Linked DNA regions of Actinomadura luzonensis. The protein of the gene in region 1 interacts with the protein of each later gene in a pairwise test. Links are inferred from orthologs where the notes say so. Each region holds a gene or a part of one and is shown on either strand. Other genes may lie near its edges.

What was found.
Region 2: the proteins of MF672_RS05830 (region 1) and ndk interact in binary tests that used the Escherichia coli proteins (3 or more experiments, as listed by UniProt). The link is inferred for Actinomadura luzonensis from one-to-one orthologs.

What each region holds. Positions count from the first base shown.
Region 1 is NZ_JAKRKC020000001.1:1,231,661-1,235,786, forward strand. Bases 1-2,962 are described here. They hold MF672_RS05830 (5-formyltetrahydrofolate cyclo-ligase), read left to right. Parts: upstream 1-1,177; coding sequence 1,178-1,747; downstream 1,748-2,962. Other genes in these bases: glp (molybdotransferase-like divisome protein Glp), read right to left, coding at 1-192; galU (UTP--glucose-1-phosphate uridylyltransferase GalU), read right to left, coding at 251-1,153; MF672_RS05835 (potassium/proton antiporter), read left to right, coding at 1,771-2,962. Also shown: more of MF672_RS05835, read left to right, coding at 2,963-3,276; MF672_RS51760 (hypothetical protein), read right to left, coding at 3,501-3,674; MF672_RS05845 (MFS transporter), read right to left, coding at 4,121-4,126. UniProt on the Escherichia coli protein: Involved in the removal of 5-formyltetrahydrofolate.
Region 2 is NZ_JAKRKC020000001.1:6,247,995-6,253,164, reverse strand. Bases 1,025-3,955 are described here. They hold ndk (nucleoside-diphosphate kinase), read left to right. Parts: upstream 1,025-2,250; coding sequence 2,251-2,661; downstream 2,662-3,955. Other genes in these bases: MF672_RS29575 (rod shape-determining protein), read left to right, coding at 3,071-3,955; MF672_RS29585 (hypothetical protein), read left to right, coding at 1,025-2,004. Also shown: MF672_RS29590 (DUF4233 domain-containing protein), read left to right, coding at 1-238; more of MF672_RS29585, read left to right, coding at 307-1,024; more of MF672_RS29575, read left to right, coding at 3,956-4,102; rod shape-determining protein MreC, read left to right, coding at 4,102-4,980; rod shape-determining protein MreD, read left to right, coding at 4,977-5,170. UniProt on the Escherichia coli protein: Major role in the synthesis of nucleoside triphosphates other than ATP. The ATP gamma phosphate is transferred to the NDP beta phosphate via a ping-pong mechanism, using a phosphorylated active-site intermediate.

The DNA.
Region 1 (4,126 bases):
AACGTCGGATATATCAACAGCCCGAACGGCATAGCCGTCCATGGCCGAATTGTCGAACGGCGGCAGCGGAACCGGCGAGGACACCTCCTCGGCCAGCGTCGCCCCCAGCGCCTGCTCCACGTCGAGCTCGATGGGCGCCAGCGGGCGCACGGTGGCCAGGATGTCCGCCAGATGCGCCTCCACCGGCTTCAGCGGACCTGCGGCCCCGTGGTGATCACCCGCGTGCGGCGACCCGCCCGTCCCCGACGGATCAGCCGACCTCATCGAGGAACTCCCGCAGCCACGGCACGAACTCCGACGCCAGATCCTCCCGATCCGCCGCGAACTTCACCACCGTCCGCAGATAGTCCAGCTTGTCGCCGGTGTCGTAACGCCGGCCGCGGAACAGCACCCCGTGCACCGGGCCGCCCTCCTCCGAGCCGCGCCCCGCCAGCGTGCGCAGCGCGTCGGTGAGCTGGATCTCGCCGCCACGCCCCGGCTCGGTGTTCTCCAGCACCTCGAACACGGCCGGGTCGATGACGTAACGCCCGATGATGGCCCAGTTGGACGGCGCCTCGTCGGCCGGCGGCTTCTCCACGAGGTCGGTCACCCTGACGACGTCGTCCTCGGCCGTGGCCTCGATGGTCGCCACGCCGTACAGGGAGACCTGCTCCTTCGGCACCTCCATCAGGGCGATCACGCTGCCGCCGTACGTGTCGCGTACCTCGATCATGCGCTGGAGCAGGTGGTCACGGCGGTCGATGAGGTCGTCACCGAGCAGGCAGGCGAACGGGTGGTCGCCCACGTGCTGCTTGGCGCAGAGCACGGCGTGGCCGAGGCCCTTGGGCTCGCCCTGTCGCACGTAGTGCAGCGTGGCCAGGGACGCCGGCTCGCGGACCTGGGACAACCGGTGCTCATCGCCCTTGGCCTCAAGGACCTCCTCCAGCTCGAACGCGCGGTCGAAGTGGTCCTCGATCGAGCGCTTGTTCTTGCCGGTGACCATCAAGACGTCCAGGAGCCCGGCGGAGGCGGCCTCCTCGACGACATACTGGATCGCGGGCTTGTCGACGATGGGCAACATCTCCTTGGGTGTCGCCTTGGTCGCCGGAAGGAACCGGGTGCCCAGACCCGCGGCGGGCACGACGGCTTTCGTCACAGGGTCGAAGTCAGCCATGAGTAGACCCTAGTGGAGGGACCTGTGAACAAGACGAACCTCCGTCGTCAGGTGAATGCGGCGCGCGCCTCCCTCTCCCCGGAGCAACTGCGCGCAAACGCCATCAAGACCCGCGAAACGCTGCTCGACCAGCCGTGGGTCCAAATGGCCGGATTGGTGGCCTGCTACTGGTCGACGGGGGTGGAGCCGGAGACGCACGGGCTCGTGTTCGCTCTCTGGAAACATGGAGCCACCGTCATGCTGCCGGTCCTGCGTGCCGACAATGACCTGGATTGGGCGGTGTACGACGGGCCGGACACCCTCGCGCCCGGCCGCTACGGGCTCATGGAGCCGGTGGACACCCGCCGCGGCGTCGACGCCGTCCGCACCGCCGCGCTCGTGATCGTGCCCGCGCTGGCCGTCGCCCGCAAGAGCGGCGTGCGCCTCGGCCGCGGCGGCGGCTCCTACGACCGCGCCCTGGCCCGGGTCGGCCCGAACGTCCCCACCGTGGCCCTGCTGCACTCCGGCGAGCTGCTCGACGACGTGCCCGCCGAGCCGCACGACCAGCCGGTCCGCTTTGCGATGACCCCCGAAGGACTCACTACTCTTATGTGAACACAGGGACGAGAGGGGGGCGGATGACGCATGATGTCTGGCTACTCGTCGGCGCAGCAATCGTCATCGCGGCCATCGCGTCCGTCCGCGTCGCGCACCTCAGTGGGCTCCCCAGTCTCCTTCTCTTCCTCGGGTTCGGCCTGGTCCTGGGCGACTTCGGGTTCGGGCTGTCGTTCCAGAGCCCGCTGCTCGCCCAGCAGATCGGGCTGACCGCGCTCGCGCTGATCCTGGCCGAAGGCGGTCTGACCACCACCTGGTCGCACGTCCGGCGGTCGGTGCCGATGGCGTTGATCATGGCGCTGCTCGGCGTGACGGTCAGCATCGTGGTCGTCGCGCTGGCCGTCCAGGGGCTCCTCGGCCTCGACACCAACACCGCGCTGCTGCTCGGCGCGGTCCTGGCCTCCACGGACGCGGCCGCGGTCTTCTCCGTGCTGCGCCGCCTGCCGCTGCCGTCGCGGCTCGCGGGCATCTTGGAGGCCGAGTCGGGCTTCAACGACGCCCCCACCGTCATCGCCGTGACGCTGCTCAGCAGCGCCGCCGGCCACGCGCCCGACGTGGGAACGTTCCTGCTGGAGACCACACTCGAGCTCGTCATCGGCGCCGGGGTAGGCCTCGCCGTGGGGCCCGCGGGCGCGTACACGCTGCGCCGCGTCGCCCTGCCCGCCTCCGGCCTCTACCCGCTCGCGGTGCTCGCGCTCACCTTCGTCTCGTACGGCGGCGCCGTGCTGCTGCACGGCTCGGGCTTCCTGGCGGTGTACCTGACGGCCTTGATCCTCGGCAACTCGCGGCTGCCGCACCGGGCGGCCACCCGCGGGTTCGCCGAGGGCGCAGCCTGGCTGGCGCAGATCGGGCTGTTCGTGATGCTCGGCATGATGGCCAGCCACAAGGAGATGCCGTCCGCGGTCGTTCCCGGGCTGATCACCGGGACCGTCCTGGTGCTTCTCGCCCGGCCGCTGTCCGTGCTGGTCAGCTCCGCGTTCGCGTGGGCGGTGCGGCTGGGCTGGGTGCCCTGGCGCGAACAGGCGTTCCTGTCCTGGGCGGGGCTGCGCGGCGCGATCCCCATCGTGCTCGCGACCATCCCCTGGGCGGCCGGCGTCGAGGGCTCGAAGGAGATCTTCAACCAGGTCTTCGTGATCGTCATCGTGTTCACGCTGCTGCAGGGGCCGACGCTGCCGTTCGTGGCCCGCGTCCTCGGCGTGGCCGCGCCCGGCGAGGCACACGACCTGTCGGTGGAGTCCGCTCCCCTGGAGGAACTCAAGGCGGACCTGCTGCAGGTCAAGGTGCCGCCCGGCTCCCGGCTGCACGGCGTCGAGATCTTCGAGCTGCGGCTCCCCGCCGGCGCCCAGGTGACCCTGGTCGTGCGTGACGGCAAATCGTTCGTGCCCGGCGACACCACCCGCATCCGCTCCGACGACCAGCTCCTCCTCGTCACCACGGCCGCCTGCCGCGAGCAGGTCGAACGCCGCCTGCGCGCCGTCAGCCGCAGCGGCAAGCTGGCGGGTTGGTACGGGGAGCGGGGGTTGGAATAGGTGTTTGACCGCATCGGTTACCATTAGCAGTCGCAACGCTCGAGTGCCAGAGTCTGTAGGAGGAGCCGCGTGCCGACTTACCAGTACGCCTGTAACGACTGCGGTGAGCAGCTCGAGGTCGTCCAGAAGTTCACGGACGACGCGTTGACGGTGTGCCCGAAGTGCGAAGGCAACCTGCGGAAGGTCTTCTCTGCGGTGGGCATCGTGTTCAAGGGCTCCGGCTTCTACCGGACCGACAACCGCACGTCGTCCCCGTCTTCGTCGGCCTCGTCGTCGAACGGGTCGTCGTCCGGCAACGGGTCGTCGAAGTCGTCGGAGAGCAAGTCCTCCTCGGACTCCTCCAGCTCGTCGTCCAGCTCCACGCCGGCCCCCGCCGCCGCCTCCAGCTGACCCACCACCCCGCCGACCACCCCGAACGCGGCACACCGGCACCGGCACGCCCACCCTGCAGGGGCACCGCCACCCTGACGGCACCCTGACGGCACCTGACGGCAGCCGCCACCCGCCGGGGCGCCGCCGCTGCCGCGATGACCGGCAACCGCCACCGGCAGGGGCGCCGCCGGTGCCACGCGGACCCGCACAGCCGCCACCCGCGGGGCACTGCCGCCCCGCGGACCGGCCCTGCCCCGGACCGGCCCTGTCCACGGACCGCCCGCGTTCCAGGTCGGGCCCTGCCCGCGGACCGGCCCCGCTCTGGACCGGCCTCCTGCTCCGGACAGGCCCCGCTCTGCACCTCGCCCCTCACCCGGACGGGCACCGCTGATCCCCCTGCACGGCCCCACTCAGCCACACCCCGCCACCCCCCCCATGGCGATCACCACAAGCGAGCCTCGCCACGAGCCCCTCACCG
Region 2 (5,170 bases), 5.0 Mb from region 1 along the record:
CAAGGTCGCGCCCGCGCTGGCGGTGACCGTCGGGATCGGGCTCGCGGTGTTGTGCGTCGTGGCCGCGGGCCTGCTCAAGAAGCCCGTGGGGTACGTGCTCGGCAGTGTCGTGCAGGTGCTGGCGATCGGCGCCGGTTTCCTCGTGACGTCCATGTTCTTCCTCGGCGCGATCTTCGCGGCCCTGTGGATAACCGCGATTATCGTCGCTCGCCGTGTCGAGGGCGCTACTTCCCGCTAAAGTCGGCCTACATGGCCGTCCCCCCGATCCAGCGGTCGCTCCGTCCGACTGCGCCCAGACATCCCTGGTTGCTCGACACTCTGCTCGGGCTGCTGGTCGTGTCCGCGCTGCCGCTGGCGATCACCACGATCCCCAACACGCTCTCCGTCGTCGCCAAGCTGCTGCCCGGCGACCTCGACCAGGTGGGCCTGATGCGCACGCACGGGCTCGCCCTGCCCGCGCTCATGCTGACCGTTCCGCTCGCGGCGGTGGCGCTGCGGCGGGTGCCGGTGGCCCACCTCATGCTCGCCGGGCTGGCGCTGGTGGCGCTGTCCGACGCGGCGGGCGGCTACGCGGCCACCGAGCTGGTCGTCGGCGCCGCCCGGGTGCTGCGCGGCGTGGGGGCCGGGCTGCTGGTGCCCGCCACGCTCGTCGCGGTCTGGCAGCGTACGCCGGTGTTGCGGGCGCTGTGGGCCGGGACGTTCGCGCTGAGCCTGCTCGCGGCCCAGGCGCTGGCGCTGTGGCCGCTCGACGAGGTGAGCAGCTGGAAGGTGACACTGCAGCCGTACCCGCTGGTCACGGGGATCGCGCTGGGGCTCGCCGCCGCGCACCTGGTCGCCTGGATGCTGCTCGGCCGGCCCGCCGCGCCCGCTCCCGACCCGCGGGAACGTAGCCGGCTGCTGCTGACCGTCGTGCCGGCGGCCGGGATCGCGGTGGTGGCGATCAGCACCGCCACCGCGGGCTGGCGGGCGGCGCCGGTGATGGCGCTGGCGGGTGCGGCGGTGGCCGGGCTCCTGGTGCTGGCGTCCATGGGCACCGCGGAGAGCCGGCGGGCGGCGTACGTGCTGGTCGCCGTCGGCGTGGTGCTGCTGCCGAGCGCGGCGCAGGTGACGCTGGTGGAGATGGGCGGGCTCGGCGGGCCGGGGCTGCGCGGGCTGTGGCTCCCGTACGGGATCGCGGGGGTGCTCGCGATCGGCGCGGCGGTGGCGGTGCGGCTGTTCGCGGCCGCCGCGGGGCGGTGGCTCGGGCCGCTGGGCCTGCTGTCCATGGTGGTGGGGCTGTGCTCGGTCCGGCTGGTGGTGCCGTCGGCGGACGGGCTGGTGCTCGCGGTGCCGTTCACGCTGCTGGCGGTGGGCGCGGCGGTGGCGGTGACGGCGACGTTGCAGGAGGTCGGGGCCGGGGTGGCGGCGTTCGGGCTGTCGCTCTGCGTGGCGGGGGTGCTGGCCGGGTTCCTGCTCGGGACCGGGGTGCAGATGGCCATGCTGGACGGGGTGCGGTCGGCGCAGGAGCTGGTCGACAAGTTCGTGGGGGCGCTGCACTGGTGGGCGCTCGTCGGCGGGTTCCTGATGGTGGTGGTGATCGTGATGGCGGCGGTGCTGGCCCGGCGCACTGCAGGCGACGCCGAGGAGGAGGAGCCGCCGTGCGTTCTCGGCGACGTGCTGGTGGCGTCCGGCCGGGAGGAGACGGCGCGTGCCGGCGGGACGGCGCGCGGGAGCGAGGCGGTGGACTGTGGCGGGCGACCGGCCGGCGGGGGCGTGCGGAAGTGGGGGGACGTCGTGATCGACGTGCCCGCGGTCGATCCCGTGGTCGATTCCGTGGTCGATCCCGTGGAGGCGTCCGGGGCTCCGGTCGCTGAGGAGGACGAGGACGCGCCGACCGGGGTGGTGCCCAGGGTGGTCCTGCCGGTGGCGGCCGGGCACGCCTTCGAGCAGCCCGGAAGTGAGGAAGGGGCGGTGCCCGCGATCCCGCCGCAAGGGCAGTCGCCGGAGGACGGCACCGTCCCCTAGCGCGAGGCCCCGACGACGCCGCTCTCCGCGGCGGAGCGGGTCCGTGGTCGCGAGTACCGTCCCGCCTGCGCGCCGGCAGGTCCGTGAGGGGCGGGATCGCCGTCGGAAACGAGGGTGCGGGCCCGGGACGGTAAGCTGAGGGCCCGGCTACGGCGACGTGCGGGCCCCTGTGCCCGGCGAAGCGTCCTCGCGGTGAGGCCGGGCGCCGGTAGCCGCGACCCCATTCTGTTCGAAGGAGAACTCCAAGTGTCCGAGCGCACTCTTGTCCTGATCAAGCCCGACGGGGTGAAGCGTGGCCTCATCGGTGACGTGATCTCCCGTGTGGAGCGCAAGGGCCTCAAGGTCGTGGCGATGGACCTGCGCACCCTCGACGCCGACACCGCCAAGGCGCACTACGCCGAGCACTCCGAGCGGCCGTTCTTCGGCGAGCTCGTCGAGTTCATCACCTCGGGCCCGCTCGTCGCCCTGGTGCTGGAGGGCCCGCGCGCCGTCGAGGCCTTCCGTGCGCTGGCCGGCGCCACCGACCCGGTCAAGTCCCCCCCTGGCACGATCCGCGGCGACCACGCGCTGGAGATCAGCGAGAACGTCGTGCACGGCTCGGACTCGCCCGAGTCCGCCGCCCGGGAGATCAAGATCTTCTTCCCGGACCGGTTCTGACCGCCGTCGGCAGGTGAGCCACCGCCTCGCGCCGCGCTCGTGCTGAGCGGCGGCGTCCGGGGCGGTCCTCGCGCCCGTACAGCCCTGCGCGCTGTGCGGGCGCGCGTGTTTTTCCGCGGTGGCTCCTGGGGCGCGTCGTGACCGCCCGGGTCGCGTCGGCGCGTTTTTGTCGGTGGGCTCGCGTAGCGTGTGGCGCGAGAGTCGAGGGTTGCGGGTCGGGGCTTTTGGAGCGTTCCAGGCGGCGTTCGGGCGTTGTGCGCCTATCTGGGCAAAATTGCGGTTGAGCTTGGGGCTGGAGATTTTTGAGGGGCGCGGCGGCTCACTACGCTCATCGGCGGGTACGTCACGTTACGATTCGAATTCAATCCGTAGTCATTCGCGAACGACGTTACGGAGGGCTCCGTTCCCCATGGGCAGCAAGCTCGCGTTCCTCGGCCGTGACATGGCGGTCGACCTGGGCACCGCCAACACGCTGGTCTACGTGCGTGGCCGCGGCATCGTGCTCAACGAGCCGTCAGTCGTTGCGATCAACACCACTACGGGGAAGATCGTGGCGGTCGGCATCGAGGCCAAGCGCATGATCGGCCGCACGCCAGGCAACATCGTGGCCGTCCGGCCGTTGAAGGACGGCGTGATCGCCGACTTCGACGTCACCGAACGCATGTTGCGATATTTCATCCAAAGGGTGCACAAACGCCGCCACTTTGCCAAGCCGCGCATCATCATCGCCGTGCCGAGCGGCATCACGAGCGTGGAGCAGCGGGCGGTCAAGGAGGCCGGCTACCAGGCCGGCGCCCGCAAGGTCTACATCGTGGAAGAGCCCATGGCCGCCGCGATCGGCGCCGGGCTGCCGGTGCACGAGCCGACGGGCAACATGGTCGTCGACATCGGCGGCGGCACCACCGAGGTGGCGATCATCTCGATGGGCGGCGTGGTCACCGCGCAGTCGATCAGGATCGGCGGCGACGAGCTCGACCAGGCGGTCATGGCGTTCGCCAAGAAGGAGTTCTCGCTGATGCTCGGCGAGCGCACCGCCGAGGAGATCAAGATGGCGATCGGCTCGGCCTGTCCCAACGGCGAGGAGATGCACGCGGAGATCCGCGGGCGCGACCTCGTCAGCGGCCTGCCGAAGACGATCATCGTCTCCGGCGAGGAGATCAGGAAGGCGATCGAGGAGCCGGTCAACGCGATCGTCGACGCCGTCAAGACCACGCTCGACAAGTGCCCGCCCGAGCTGTCCGGCGACATCATGGACCGCGGCATCGCGCTCACCGGCGGCGGCGCCCTGCTCAAGGGCCTCGACGAGCGCGTCAAGGCGGAGACCGGCATGCCGGTCCACCTCGTGGAGAACGCCCTCGACTCGGTCGCCATCGGCTCAGGCAAGTGCGCCGAGGACTTCGAGGCGCTGCAGGAGGTCCTCGTTCCGGAGTCGCGACACTGATGAGAGACTCGCGCCGGGCCCGGCTCGTCCTCGGGGCGCTGCTCACGGCGGCCCTCGTCATCCTGACCGTCGACCATCGCACGGGCGACGGCTCGCCGCTGCGCCCGTTGCGCACCGCCGGCTCCTGGGTGTTCGGCTCGGCCGAGCAGTTCGGCGGCGGCGTGGTGCGGCCGGTGAGCGGCTTCGTGCAGGCCCTGCTCAGCGCGCCCGCCGCCCAGGACCGCATCAAGGCGCTGACGGAGGAGAACGCCAGGCTCAAGGCCGGCATCGCGGCGGGCAGGCTCGACGCCGGCCGGGCGAGCGAGCTGAAGAAGCTGCTGGGGCTGGCGGGAGCCGGCGGATACAAGATCGTCCCGGCCAACGTGGTGGCCCGGCGCGGCCAGCCGGGGTTCGAGGACACCGTGCAGATCGACGCGGGCACCACCGACGGGGTGCGCACCGAGATGACCGTGCTCAACGGCGACGGGCTCGTCGGGCGCGTCATCCAGGCCTCGACCACCAGCTCGACCGTGCTGCTCATCAGCGACCCCGCCTCGGCGGCGGGCGCGCGGCTGGAGGGCGGCAAGGAGATCGGCGTCGTCCACGGGGTGGGCGAGCACGGCAGGCTCGTGCAGTTCCGGCTGCTCGACTCCACCGCGCCGCTGGTCCGGGGCGGGCGGATCGTCAGCTTCGGCTCGCAGAACGGGCGGCCGTACGTGCCGGGGGTGCCGATCGGGGTGATCGAGCGGGTGGAGTCGACGCCCGGCGAGCTGACCCGCATCGCCTACGCCCGGCCCTACTCCGACCTGACCGCCCTGGACGCCGTCGGCGTGGTGGTCGAGGCGCCGAAGCGGGATCCGCGTGACGCGGTCCTGCCGCCCAAGGAGGGATCGCGGTGATCGGCGCGCTGTGCGTTCTGCTCGCGCTGCTGGTGCAGGTCATGCTGGTCAACCGGCTGTCGTTGCCCGCCGGCGGGGCGCCCGACCTGGTGCTGCTGGCCGTGATCGGGGCGGCGCTGATGCGCGGGGCGGTCCCCGGGGCGACGCTCGGGTTCGTCGCCGGGCTGCTGGTCGACATCGCGCCGCCGGG